4 regions of the Pseudotabrizicola sp. 4114 genome follow, and region 2 is predicted to be linked to each of the others. Evidence: riboswitches for the same ligand, from Rfam matches in the RefSeq annotation. Region 2 holds a riboswitch; each other region holds the start of a gene.
The links. A riboswitch is a leader RNA that binds a small molecule or an ion and turns the genes downstream of it on or off. The one in region 2 is predicted to bind cobalamin.
Positions count from the first base shown of each region.

Region 1: linked by a shared signal. The riboswitch ahead of J2X53_RS14540 (energy-coupling factor ABC transporter permease) and the one ahead of J2X53_RS20420 (ABC transporter substrate-binding protein) in region 2 are both predicted to bind cobalamin.
Region 3: linked by a shared signal. The riboswitch ahead of bluB (5,6-dimethylbenzimidazole synthase) and the one ahead of J2X53_RS20420 (ABC transporter substrate-binding protein) in region 2 are both predicted to bind cobalamin.
Region 4: linked by a shared signal. The riboswitch ahead of J2X53_RS14605 (DUF1636 domain-containing protein) and the one ahead of J2X53_RS20420 (ABC transporter substrate-binding protein) in region 2 are both predicted to bind cobalamin.

Region 1 covers NZ_JAVDWP010000006.1:12,640-15,840, forward strand. Annotated here, with positions in the region: gene cobF (precorrin-6A synthase (deacetylating)) at 1-566, opposite strand, end outside; gene J2X53_RS14540 (energy-coupling factor ABC transporter permease) at 634-1,305, opposite strand; cobalamin riboswitch at 1,338-1,559, opposite strand; gene cobA (uroporphyrinogen-III C-methyltransferase) at 1,623-2,342, opposite strand; gene J2X53_RS14550 (cobyrinate a,c-diamide synthase) at 2,339-3,201, opposite strand, start outside.
Region 2 covers NZ_JAVDWP010000016.1:47,914-51,114, forward strand. Annotated here, with positions in the region: gene J2X53_RS20415 (iron ABC transporter permease) at 1-546, opposite strand, end outside; gene J2X53_RS20420 (ABC transporter substrate-binding protein) at 543-1,553, opposite strand; cobalamin riboswitch at 1,724-1,918, opposite strand; gene J2X53_RS20425 (transposase) at 1,982-2,257, opposite strand; partial or broken gene J2X53_RS20430 (IS5/IS1182 family transposase) at 2,261-2,362, opposite strand; gene J2X53_RS20435 (relaxase/mobilization nuclease domain-containing protein) at 2,494-3,201, opposite strand, start outside.
Region 3 covers NZ_JAVDWP010000006.1:31,023-34,223, reverse strand. Annotated here, with positions in the region: gene J2X53_RS14645 (MurR/RpiR family transcriptional regulator) at 1-302, shown strand, start outside; gene J2X53_RS14640 (copper chaperone PCu(A)C) at 346-843, opposite strand; gene J2X53_RS14635 (hypothetical protein) at 916-1,281, opposite strand; cobalamin riboswitch at 1,457-1,644, shown strand; gene bluB (5,6-dimethylbenzimidazole synthase) at 1,704-2,393, shown strand; gene J2X53_RS14625 (propanediol utilization protein) at 2,390-3,201, shown strand, end outside.
Region 4 covers NZ_JAVDWP010000006.1:26,086-29,286, reverse strand. Annotated here, with positions in the region: gene J2X53_RS14615 (cobyric acid synthase) at 1-725, opposite strand, end outside; gene cobO (cob(I)yrinic acid a,c-diamide adenosyltransferase) at 1,002-1,643, opposite strand; cobalamin riboswitch at 1,690-1,930, shown strand; gene J2X53_RS14605 (DUF1636 domain-containing protein) at 2,016-2,372, shown strand; gene cobW (cobalamin biosynthesis protein CobW) at 2,374-3,201, shown strand, end outside.

The DNA.
Region 1 (3,201 bases), on a different contig from region 2:
TCGAGCATCACAACCACGGTTTGCGCCCCCGGTGGCCAGCCATCACGCCGCAGATTGCGACCGGTGGTGATGACAACCGCGGATGCAAGGTCGTTCAGCGGAATCGCATGGGCGGCGCAAAGCGCCTGTATCGCGGTGATGCCGGGGATCACCCGAAGGCGCAGGGGCAGGGCGTGCGACACCCGTTCGGCGATGCGCAAGGTGCTGTCATAAAGAGATGGGTCACCCCAGACCAGAAGTGCAACACGCGGCCCGCCGCCAGCATCCAGATGGGCCTGAATGCGGTCCTGCCAGATCTGCGCGATTGCATCATGCCAGTCGCTCACCCGGGTCAGATAATCCGGCGTTGCGGGGTTCCGCACCGGCAGGGCAAAGGTCTCGATCCGGGCCTCTGGTCGTGTGACCCAGCGCTCGCAGATGTCCAGCCGCAGTCCGGCCAGATCGGCCTTGTCCTCGCCTTTCAGCGGAATGAGGATCAGATCGGCCTCGCCGATTGCCTTTGCCGCCTCGGCGGTCAGATGGTCCGGGTTGCCAGTGCCGATGCCGATCAGGAACAGGGTGATCATTGCCGCCTCTTGGGAGGAAAAGGGCGCGGTTCCGGTGAACCGCGCCCTGATGGTGTACACGTGGCGTTCAGGCCGGGGCGTAGAGGCGCGGTTCGACCATGGTGGGCGGGGTCTTGCCACGCAAAGCCTTGGCCGCGGCCAGAACGGCAAGGTCGGCCAGCGGCTCCAGAATGATCACCGCCAGATAGGCCACGGCAAAGGTGCCGACCGGGGCAAACGCCTCGGTTCCCATGCCGTAAATGGCCCAGAATGCCACCCAGGCGACAACGCCGCCCTGATAGCACGCCGACAGGGCCAGCACCTGCGTGTACTTCAGATCAATATAGGCGGTGCCCGGTGCGATCAGACGGCGGGCCAATGCGGTAAGGGCGAAGAGCGGCACCAGCAGCGTGGTCACGTTCATCGCGAACTGCGGCAGATCGGCCGGGGCAAAGAACAGGCCCTGCACCAGCAGGCCAAGGGCCAGACCAATCGCCGAAGGCCCCGCGCCCAGGATCAGGAACAAGGTGGACCCCAGGATAAAGTGCACCTCGGACACGCCGACCGGGAATGTCGGCAGAATTTCGAAGAACACAAAGGTCAGCACGGCGGCAATCACGCTGCGTACCGCCAGCGACATCAGCCCGCGTTCTTTGAGCGTTTCACGGGCAAACCAGAGGCCAGTGGCCCCAGCGGCCGCTGCGGTGGCGTAGCTCAGCGTAATTTTGGCCCCATCGACGAGGCCGGGTTCGATATGCATGTCAGTCTCCTTGCCGTCACACCCGACGGTTGAACAGGTTGCGTTTGCAAGGCCGGTCTCCTGGCTTGCGGGTCGCAACGGTCATCCGCCTTCCCAGCCTTTGCAACGGCCAGTGGCATTCCGGATGACCGCTCACCGCTGACAGTCGCGGGGGCGGCTGGGGTGGGGGCGCCGCGATTTGGTCCGCCCTTCCCCATTCCCGTTTGAGCCCTCAGCATATTGTCACTTCGGGCACCTTGAGGTTACTTTCTTGCGCCCTCACCGGGGGCAGGTCAAGCTGGCAAGCGACCGCTTTGAGGACGCTTGCGCCGTTTGCGTCATCCGCCTGCCAGCGGGCCGTACAAAATCAGCGCCGGCTGGTCACCGCTGCCCTGTGCCAGCTGTGCCGCCAGCGCCGCCAGAGTGGACCGGGTCAGCACCTGCTGCGGGTGTCCCACGGCTTCGGCCAGCAGGGCAGGGGTCTCTGGCGGCAATCCATGCGTCATCAACGCCTGCGCCAGTGCGGGAAATGTGCGCTTGCCCATAAAGACCACCGTGGTCGCCAACGGATCGGCCAATGCCGCCCAGTTCAGCCCTTGTGGCAGATCGCCCGTCACATCGGCCCCGGTGATGAACTGCACACGCCGGGCGGTCAGCCGCCGCGTCAGCGGGATGCCCGCCGCCGCCGCCGCCGCGCAGGCTGAGGGCACACCGGGGATGATCTCGAACCGGATACCGGCCTCGGTCAGGGCGAGGATCTCTTCCTCCAGCCGCCCGAAAATACCACTGTCGCCGGATTTCAGCCGCACCACCCGCGCGCCCGTCCGGGCATGATCGACCAGCAAACGGCTGACGTGATCCTGCTTGGGCGAGGCGCGACCGGCGCGTTTTCCCACCGCCACCAGCTCGGCCTGCGGTCCGGCATGCGACAGCACCGGGCCAGAGGCCAGATCGTCAAACAGCACCACATCGGCCTCGGCCAAGCGGCGGGCGGCCTTGAGCGTCAGCAATTCCGGGTCACCGGGCCCGGAGGAGACGAAAGAGACAAGGCCCGTCATGACAGATCCCCGGAGCTGGCCGGGCCGATCAGATGGAAGAAGCTGCCGCTTGCCATTCCCCCGCCCGTGAAATGGCGGACTGATCCGGTCTCTTCCACCGTCTGGCCATTGGCATCCACCACTGTCGCCAGAGGCGCGTCTGGCTGCGACAGGATGGACGCATAGTGAAACTCATGGCCGCGCAGCAGGGTGCCGGCGGTAAACCCGGCACAGGGCTGCGCCAGCCGCGCCAGCCGGTAGCCCAGATGCATGCGGCGCTTGGCAAAGCTGGTTTCCAGCCCCAGCAGCCCCGCCATCCGGTGCCGGGTTCCATCCGCCGCGACCAGTCCCTGACCCAGGGCCATGTAGCCGCCGCATTCGCCATGCACTGGCCGGGTCCGGGCAAAATCGGCAAGACTATTGCGAAAACCGTCACAGGCGGCAAGGCGCGGGGCGTGCAACTCGGGGTAGCCCCCCGGCAGCCAGCAGGCGGTTGCGGACGGGTCCGGCCCTTCATCCGCCAGTGGCGAAAACGGCAGGATCGTTGCGCCCTGTTCACGCCAGCTGGTCAAAAGGTGGGGATACACAAAGGAAAACGCCGCATCGCGGGCCAGTGCCACCCGCTCGCCCGGTGCCGGAACCCGGCCTGCGCCCCGGGCATCCTGCACATGGCCGCCCTGTGCCGCGGTGCGGATCGCGGTCAGATCACAGTTGTCGGTCACAAAACTGGCCGCATCCGACAGGATCTGTCTTAGCCGGGGCAACTCTTCGGCCTGCACCAGACCAAGATGCCGCTCTGGCAGCGCCACATGCGCGCTGCGCGGCAGCGCCCCCAGCACGGTCAGGCCCGCGGCTTCCATCCCGGCGCGCACCAGCGCCT
Region 2 (3,201 bases):
CGCGATGAAAAAAGCAGTCAGCGCATTGAACAGTTGTGATCCGGCAATGCCCGCCAGCACCAGCTGCGCCGATCCGCCACCCGCCGCGCGCGCCAGCGCCGCAACAAGCGCAAAGGCCAGCGTTGCCCCGCCAAACGCCCCGGCGGATATGCCGATGGCACCACCGCCGAGGCCTAGGATGGTGACCGCGACAGCACCGGTTCCGGCCCCCGCCGAGACGCCCAGAAGATAGGGATCGGCCAGCGCATTGCGCACCAAAGCCTGAAGCACGACCCCCGAAAGCGCAAGCCCGGCTCCGCAAGCCGCAGCTATCAGGGTGCGCGGCAAGCGGTAGCTCCAGACAATGCCCGCATCGATCGGATCGACGATGAACTCTGCGCTCAACAGATTGTTCATCACGACGGCACCAACCGTGGCCAATGGCAGCGGCGTCTCGCCAATAACCACACCGGCAACGATCGCCACCAGAAGAACGGCCACTCCCGACAGCCCCCAGAACGCAACCGGACGCAGGGTGGAACGGACGGGAGCGGTCTCGACCGTCATTTCAGGTCAGACTCTGCCAAAGCGTCGGCCAGTGTTTCCAGCGCCGCTATGTTGCGGATCGACGGGTCCATGCTATGCGCATCAAGAATGACAACCCGGTCCTTCGTGACCGCATCCATCAGGCTGACGACCGGATCACTGCGCAGGAATTCCAGCTTTTTATCGATATCATCCGCCTCGAAACGGCGACGCTCCATCCGGGCGGCCACGATGATAGTGGGGTTGGCCCGCGAGATGGTTTCCCAGCTTACGACGGGCCATTCCTCATCGCTGCTGACCACATTTTCAAGGCCAAGTGCCTGCATCATATTGGCTGGCGCGCCACCCTGCCCCGCGACATAGGGATCAATGTCCATTTCTGCAGACGAGAACCAGAATACTGCGGTCGCGTTGCCCAGAGTCAGCGCTTGCGCTTTCTCAATGGCGGCCGCCTCGCGCGCCCTCAGGTCAGCAACCAGCGCGTCCCCGCGATCCCCGACATCGAAAATCTGCGCAAGCTCCGTGATCCCCTGATAGAGGCTGTCCATCTCATACTGTTCAAGCCGGGTGCCATCGGACCCGGCAGTGTTGTCCTTGCCAATGCAATCGGCAGGCAGCGTATATGTCGGGATACCGAGATCCGCGAACTGTTCGCGCGTGGCGACAATGCCCTGCGCCCCGACATGCCATTCATACTGCACGGCCACCAGCCCGGGGCGCTTGGCCACCACGCTTTCAAAACTCGGGTCATTGTCGGCGATTCGCTCGATACCGGCGTTCAACACCTCGAATTCCGGCAGGACATCCGTAAACCAAACGGATGTTCCCTGAACCTTGTCGCCAAGCCCAAGGGAATACAGGATTTCCGTTGCGGCCTGTCCGACAGTCACCACGCTTTCCGGCGCGGCCTCAAAGGTCACGTCTACCCCGCAATTGGTCAGAGTCAAGGGATAGGCCGTTTCGGCATGCACAGGAACTGCTAGCCAGAGGACAGCACTTCCGGCTGCCGTGAAGGATCGTCTGAACATGGGTCGTCTCCAAAGGATATTACGACCGGAGACAGGGAAAGATTGCCGACCCATGGGCTGAATGCCGCGACAGCCGACCGGCGTGACGCATGTGTTCTGGCTGTGACGGCCACGAAAGGCCGCCTTTGGGAATTATTCATTCGACACCTCTCCGGACACCCCGCCCGGTTCGCGTTGCTGACACTGTCGGCAGGTCTCCTGACTGACGGGTCATCACGAACAGCGACCTTCCCATGGCACTGGCCACAGTGGTATTTCGCTGCACGCTCGCCGCCTACAGTTGCGGGGGCAGTTCCGTTTCACCGAAGAACCGGTGACGGATTCCCTTTTGATTCCTTGCGGAAACCGACGCAAAACCGATATGCCCAAAATCCACGGGCTGCAAGCGCCTTGCTTAGAAGCTGTATCTCTCCGGCCGTCGGGGCGGTTCACTTCTGACGGCTATTGCACAGAGCGTTCCCAATGATAACGAGCTTTCTGGCGACGGCGGTGATGATGGCCGTGTGCGGATTTCCATCCTTGCGGAGGCGATCTGCGAAAGTTTTCATGCTTGCTTTGTGATGTGCCGCGACTGGGGCTGTCTGGAACATCACATGTCGCAGAGCACGGGGATCTCCAGTGATGGCCCGTTTTCTGCGAAGTGTTCCGCTGGCATGCACGACCAAGGCCAATCCAGTAAGTGCGGCAACCTGTTCCCTGGTGATGGTGTGAACCTCGGTGGTCTGGCGATCGGGATCACGCAACATGATCCTCTCGCCGAAGGATTTGATGCGGTTCATCTGTGCTTCGACGCGGCTTCGGATATGGTGGCGGTGATCTGACCCCTTTTCAAGTTGCGCCGGGTCCGGCGGCGTGATCCTGGCGAAATGTCCGCTTCTACATGCTGGCAAGGTTGCGTTTGCGCGTGCGGAGAACGTCCGGAAACCGCCCACTTCGTCGATCAACGCTCCCAGTCTCGCTCCTCTGATTTCACAGGCTCCAATGCCAGCCGCCGCTCAGCTTTGCGCGCTTCTCGCAAGGTCAACCCAAACGCCACATGTGACTTCGCGGCCGAAACAACCGCACGCGCGATCCACTTCCGCTGATCCGCATCCTCGAAATCAACAGCCAACGCATCGGTCCGACCGCTGGCGAGTTCCGCTACAACCTCTTTGCCATACCGCTGACGCAGTTCATCAGCGAACCGCTCAGCATGGGCATCGCCCCGGAACTCTACCTTTCCATCCGCCTGCATGATGCGGCCCATCGACCCGAGGGCCCGCAGCAGCCGATCATTCTCAGGGACGACCTCATGCGCCCGGGCATGATCGATTAGCTTGGCCGCAGCTTCATAGAACCCTTCGATATCATCGACGACCTTCCGGCTTTGATCCGGATTCCTTAAGTCAGCACGCCGCCTCCCGGACAGGGTTGCCAAGTCACTGCGCACCCAATCGCGTTCTTCCCAGGCATTGGCGGCACCGGTTTCCAGCCGCTCAGCCATGCGATCACCGCTGAGACCCAGGGCCACTGCCTTGCCGACGATGTCCGTTTTCAGCCGATCTGAGGCACCTGGCTGCAGATCAATGGCCTCCCTGCCCTGTGTCAGGCGGTCACCCTCAAGACCCGTTGCATAGAGTTTGGTCTGCGGCACCATCTGCAAGAGCTG
Region 3 (3,201 bases), on a different contig from region 2:
CGTTTGATATCAGGCGCTATGAAAACTCGGTGCTGCAACTGGTAGAGCTGGCGGTGGAACAGGGGGCCGAGGTGGTGGTGATCACCGACCGCTGGGTCAGCCCCGCCGCCGCCCACGCCCGCCACACGCTGACCTGCCATATCGAAGCACCTTCGGCCTGGGACTCGACCGTGTCGATCCTCGTGCTGGTCGAAACGCTGCTGGCAAGTGTGCAAAGCCGGACCTGGGGAGAGACCGAAGGCCGGATGAAACGGCTGGAAACGCTGTACGACCGCTCGCGGTTTTTCCGGCGCTATCGCTAGGAAACCCGTGGCGCGCGAACGCCACGGGCCTTTGTTTCAGGCCTCAGTGCCCCATGGCGGAATGGTCAGCACCATCCGACGGATCGACGCTGAACTCCACCTCGACGCGGCCAGCCTGTTCAAAGATCAGGGTGGCGGGCACCATCTGCCCCTCAGTCATCGGCTCGGTCAGGCCCATCAGCATGATGTGCATGCCGCCGCGTTCCAAGAGCACCGTCTCGCCCGCCGGAATGTCGATGGCATCCACATGCATCATGCGCGCAACGCCATCGGCGCTGTGTTCGGTGGTGTGCAGTTCGGAATGCTGGACCGAAGGCATCTCGATGCCGATCAGCCGGTCAGCGGTTGTGCCCTCATTGGCGATGCCCATATAGCCCGCAGCCGATTTTGCCGAAGCGGCAGGTGCCAGGATATTGGGGTGAATGATCTCAAGATCACCCACGGTCACGCCATGGGCCTGTGCGCTGGTTGCCAGCGCAAGTGCGGCACAAAAGGCCAGAAGCGGGGTTTTGACGCGGTTCAGAGAAGACGAAAGATACATTACGATTGCCTTTTGGCTTGAGCACGGCGCGCGGCCGGCTGTCAGGACTGGATGGATTTCAGACAGACAGGTTCAGGCCAGCGGCGGGGCACGCGGCGCGCGGGCGGGGTCGTGAACGGCAGGCACAGTCTGGCGCGCACGCGGGGCAAAAACGGCGGCAATGATCTGCATATCCGCATCGCGGATCACGCAAGGGCTGGCCGGGATCAGCGCCGGGCCGGTGACTGTGCAGGCGAGGCAGGACAGCGGCGCCGCTGCATCGCCGGACCCCGATGATCCGCACAGATCGGCCATTGCAAAACCGGACAGCAAGAATGCCTCGATCGTCGCATCCTGCTGCATCGGCGCACGATGGCCAAAGCCAGCGACGCCAAGGGCAGTCGCCAGAAGCGCAACCAAAGCCACGCCACGCAGCCATATGATCAGAGACAGGACCATAAGGCGCGGAATGCCGCAAATCGCGCGGCAAAGCAACGGGTCACTCTGTCACTCCGGCTTGATCCAAGGGTTCCCAACGCACCAGCCCGCAGGCTGCTGAGGCCGCGCAGTGGCTCAGGCAAGCCTGTCCCGGTCATACGCACAACCAACCCCATTGTGAACCAGCGGCTGAGCCGCTAGGCATCAGGTGTCTGGTGCTCGATGCGATTGCCGTCGGGATAATCGGGAACGCGGTGAGACTCCGCGACGTGCCCAACGCTGTAAGGTGGACGGGGCCGCAACAGCCACTGGTCCGACTGACCGGGAAGGCGCGGCACCGGGTGAAACCAAGTCAGAAGACCGGCCAGACGAAACCGGGGTGCCCGATGGTCAGCGGGGGCCTTGTTTCTGATGACAGGGGTTTTGTCGTGACGAAAGACCAGATGCAGCCGCAACCCGTTCAGGCATTTTCACCCACCGAGCGTGATGCCGTCTACCGCGCCATCTTTACCCGCCGCGATGTCCGCAGCCAGTTTACGCCGCGCGCCGTTGATGAGGATGTCCTGCTCCGCCTGCTGACCGCAGCGCATCATGCGCCTTCGGTCGGGTTCATGCAGCCGTGGAATTTCATCGTGATCCGCAGCGCAGAGGTGAAAGCCGAAATCCATGATGCGTTTGAGCGGGCCAATGCCGAAGCGGCCGGAATGTTCAGTGCAGACCGTCAACCTCTGTATTCCACGCTGAAATTGCAGGGCATCCGTGAGGCCCCGGTGAACATCTGCATCACCTGTGACCGCACCCGCGGCGGGCAGGTGGTGCTGGGGCGGACCCATAACCGCGATATGGATCTGTACTCGACCGTCTGTGCCGCGCAGAATCTGTGGCTTGCGGCCCGTGCCGAAGGCATTGGCGTCGGCTGGGTCAGCATTTTTCATGACAGTGATCTGCGCCGGATTCTGAACCTGCCCGATCCGGTCGTGCCGGTGGCGTACCTTTGCCTCGGCCATGTTGATGCGCTGTATTCCGAACCCGAATTGCAGGTCAAAGGCTGGCAAAACCGGTTGGATCTGGCCGATCTGGTGTTTCAGGACCGCTGGCCGGAGGCTTTGGCACAGGATGATCACCGGCCATGAACTCTGCCTTTGCCGACCGCCGTTCTGGGGGCATCCTGCGACAAGCCTGCCACTTCGGCGAATGGCTCCAAGGCCGGATGGGCGCGCAGGGGCCCGTTGTTCTGGTCACCTTGCGCCCTGATGGCATGTTTTTGCGGGCCGGGCGCCGGGCCTGTTCTGGCCTGACTGTCAAAACGCCCCATGCGCCCGCAGGCTTTCCCGTGCCACCTCCGGTGCTGCGCCGGTTTTTGTCAGCGCTGGGCCTGCCCCTGACCGGCGCCTATCACCTGCATCCGGCCTTTCCGCCGGGGCTTGGCACCGGGGCCAGCACGGCGGCGCTGGTCGCCATCGCCCGGCTGGCCGGGTTTTGCGGACCGCCCGCCCTGCTGGCACGCGCCTGTGTTGCTGCCGAAGGGGCCAGCGACCCCCTGATGTTCGGCCACCCCGACCGGCTGATCTGGTCCTCCCGCGAGGGCAGAGTGCTGGCGCAAGGGCCAGCCCTGCCCCGCGCGCATCTTCTGGGCGGCTTCTTTGGCCCGCCGCTGCCGACCCGCGCCACGGACAGCGCATATGACGATGTCAGCGATCTGGTGACAGCATGGCAGCGCGGCGCGGCGCTTGCCGGTTTCGCCGCCATTGCCACGGAAAGTGCCGCCCGTTGCCTGACCCGTCGCGGCCCGCCCGATGACCCGACCGCACAACTTGCCAAAGACCTTGGCGCTCTGGGCTGGTCGGCGTCGCATTCCGGTGCCGCCCGCGCGCTGATTTTTGCGCCGGGTCAGGTTCCCAGCCATGCTGTCGCCCAGATGCGCGAGGCGGGATTGCGCAA
Region 4 (3,201 bases), on a different contig from region 2:
GACCGGATGTCCAGCGCATCCTCGGCAGGCAGCAGATGCGCCTTGTCGAACCACGGCAGCACGCCAAAACCGGGCCATCCGGTGCGGGCCGCGATCAAGGCATAGCCATCATCAAACAGCCGGGGGTCGCCACGGAACTTGTTGATCAGAAATCCCGCGACCATGGCGTTATCGGCGGGGTCCATCACCGCTTGCGTGCCGATGATCTGCGCGATCACCCCGCCCCGGTCGATATCGCCGGTCAGCACCACCGGCACATTTGCGGCGCGGGCAAAGCCCATGTTGGCAATGTCGCCCGCCCGCAGATTGACCTCTGCCGGGCTGCCCGCCCCCTCGACGATCACCAGATCATGTGCGGCCCGCAGCCGGTGGAAGCTGTCCAGCACCGACACCATCAGCTTTGGTTTGAGGTCGGCATAGTCGCGTGCCCGCACCGTCGCCACCCGCCGCCCCTGAACGATGACCTGCGCGCCGACATCGGTTTCGGGCTTGAGCAACACCGGGTTCATATCCGTCACCGGCTCCAGCCCGCAGGCCTGCGCCTGCAATGCCTGTGCCCGGCCGATCTCGCCGCCATCGACCGTGACCGCGGCGTTGTTCGACATGTTCTGTGGCTTGAAAGGGGCCACCGAAAGCCCCCTGCGCCGCGCCGCCCGGCACAAGCCGGCCACCAGCATCGACTTGCCGACATTGGAGCCGCAGCCCTGTATCATCAGCGCTGTCATCTTATCTTTCACCCCCAGCGCCACGTCGCCTGCGGGAGCCTCCGGCGGGGATATTTAATGCCAAGATAAAAGCATGCGCAGGACCAGACATCAGCAGCCGCGCCCCGGACCGCTTGCACGACCGGGACGCGGCGCCTTTACCTTGGGCGGCCATCGGGATCCCTCCCTGTTCCGCTCCCCCAGAGTCGCTGGCAAAGGTTAAGGAACGATTGCTTTTGTCCTGGCAGGAATATTTCAGCGGCAGAGCCCCGGCAGATGCCGCGCAGAGCACGCTCATCAGAACTCAACCCCGGGCTGCCCCTTGATACCAGAGCGGAACGGATGCTTGATCAGCGTCATTTCCGTTACCAGATCCGCCGCTTCGATCAGCGTCTCTTTGGCATTGCGCCCGGTCAGGCACACATGGGTCAGCGGCGGCTTTTCGTCGCGCAGAAAGGCAAGCACCTCGTCGATATCCAGGTAGTCGTAGCGCAGGGCGATATTGATTTCGTCCAGCAGCACAAAGCGGATGTCAGGGTTGCGGATCAGGTCTTTTGCCTTTTCCCAGCCCTTGCGTGCCGCCGCAATGTCGCGGGCCTTGTCCTGGGTTTCCCAGGTAAAGCCTTCGCCCATCGCATGAAACTGGCACAAATGCGGGAAATGCCCTTCGATCATGCGGCGCTCGCCGGTATCCCAGGCGCCCTTGATGAACTGGACCACAGCGCAGGGCATCTCGTGCGCGATACAGCGCAGGATCATGCCGAAACCAGACGAGGATTTACCCTTGCCCGCCCCGGTATGAACGATGATCAGGCCCTTTTCGCCTTCTTTCCCGCTCATCATCCGGTCGCGGGCGGCCTTTTTCTTGGCCATCTTGGATGCGTGGCGGGCAAGCTCTGCGTCTGTGTTTTCTGCATCCGGGTCGTTTACGTCCGTCATCGTGCCGGTCCTTTTCCTTGACACCGCCCCCCGCTGTGGCAAAGGAGTCGGAAGACTAAGCGCTGGTGCCTGTCCTACGGCAGGCCAAGAGGGAATGCGACAGGTTTTGCGGTCCACCGGGCCACCAAGCCAAAGCGCAGCCGCCCCCGCGACCGTGACCGGAAAGGTCTGTTCATGCCACTGGCCATCAGGCTGGGAAGGCGAACAGAGCGCCGGACCCCGACGCCATCTGGCACAGGGTCCGATATCCGCAAGCCGGGAGACCTGCCAGCGCCTGAACTGAAACACGGACGGGGTGTGCCGTGACCTTCGGAATGGGGCCCTCTGCCCTTGCCGTCGGCCATTCCCCGTTTGTCTGACCAAGAGGGTTGTATGACCGCTGTCTTACACATCTGCATGACCTGCCGGGCCGGGCAGCCGGTGCCCGAGGGCGAGGTCTGCCCCGGTGCCCGCTTGTTCACCGCCATCCGCTCTGCCGACATTCCTGACGGGGTGGCGGTCCGTCCGGTAGAGTGCCTGTCCGCCTGCGACCACGGGTGCGGCATCGCGCTGAGCAAACCGGGCAGCTGGTCTTACGTCTATGGGCGGATGACTGAGGCGGATGTGCCGGAAATCCTGCGCGGTGCCGCACTGTATGCGGCCACACCTGACGGTCTGGTGCCCTGGCGCGACCGGCCCGTGATCTTCCGCAAGCAAAGCCTTGCCCGTCTTCCCCCCCTGGAGAGCTGAAATGACCAACCTGACCAAAGTTCCCGTCACCGTCATCACCGGCTTTCTTGGCGCGGGAAAGACCACGCTGATCCGGCATCTGATGCAGAACCCGCAGGGCAAGCGGCTGGCCATTCTGGTCAACGAATTCGGAACCGTGGGCGTCGATGGCGACATCCTGAAATCCTGCGCCGACGAAAGCTGCCCGGTCGAGAACATCGTCGAGCTGGCGAATGGCTGCATCTGCTGCACCGTGGCCGATGATTTCATCCCGACGATCGAGGCACTGATGGCCCTGCCACAGCCGCCCGACCATATTCTGATCGAAACCTCTGGTCTGGCGCTGCCAAAACCGTTGCTCAAGGCGTTTGACTGGCCCGCGATCCGGTCACGGATCACGGTTGATGGCGTCATCGCGCTGGCCGATGCCGAAGCGGTTGCGGCAGGCCGGTTTGCGCCCGATGTGGCCGCGGTAGATGCCCAGCGCCTGGCCGATGATGCGGTTGACCATGAAACCCCGCTGTCAGAGGTGTTTGAGGATCAGATCGCCTGTGCCGATGTCGTGTTGCTGTCCAAGGCCGATCTGGCCGGGGAAGCCGGGCTCGCCAGGGCCCGCGCGATGATCGAGGCAGAGGCCCCGCGCCGCCTGCCGATTCTGGCGATGACCGATGGTGTCATCGACCCCCGCGTGATCCTGGGCCTGAACGCGGCCGCCGAAGATGATCTTGCCGCCCGTCCCAGCCATCACGATGGCCATGACGATCACGAGCATGATGATTTTGCCTCGGTCGTGATTGATCTGCCAGAGATCACCGATCCGGATGATCTGGTCGCCCGCATCCAGCGCCTT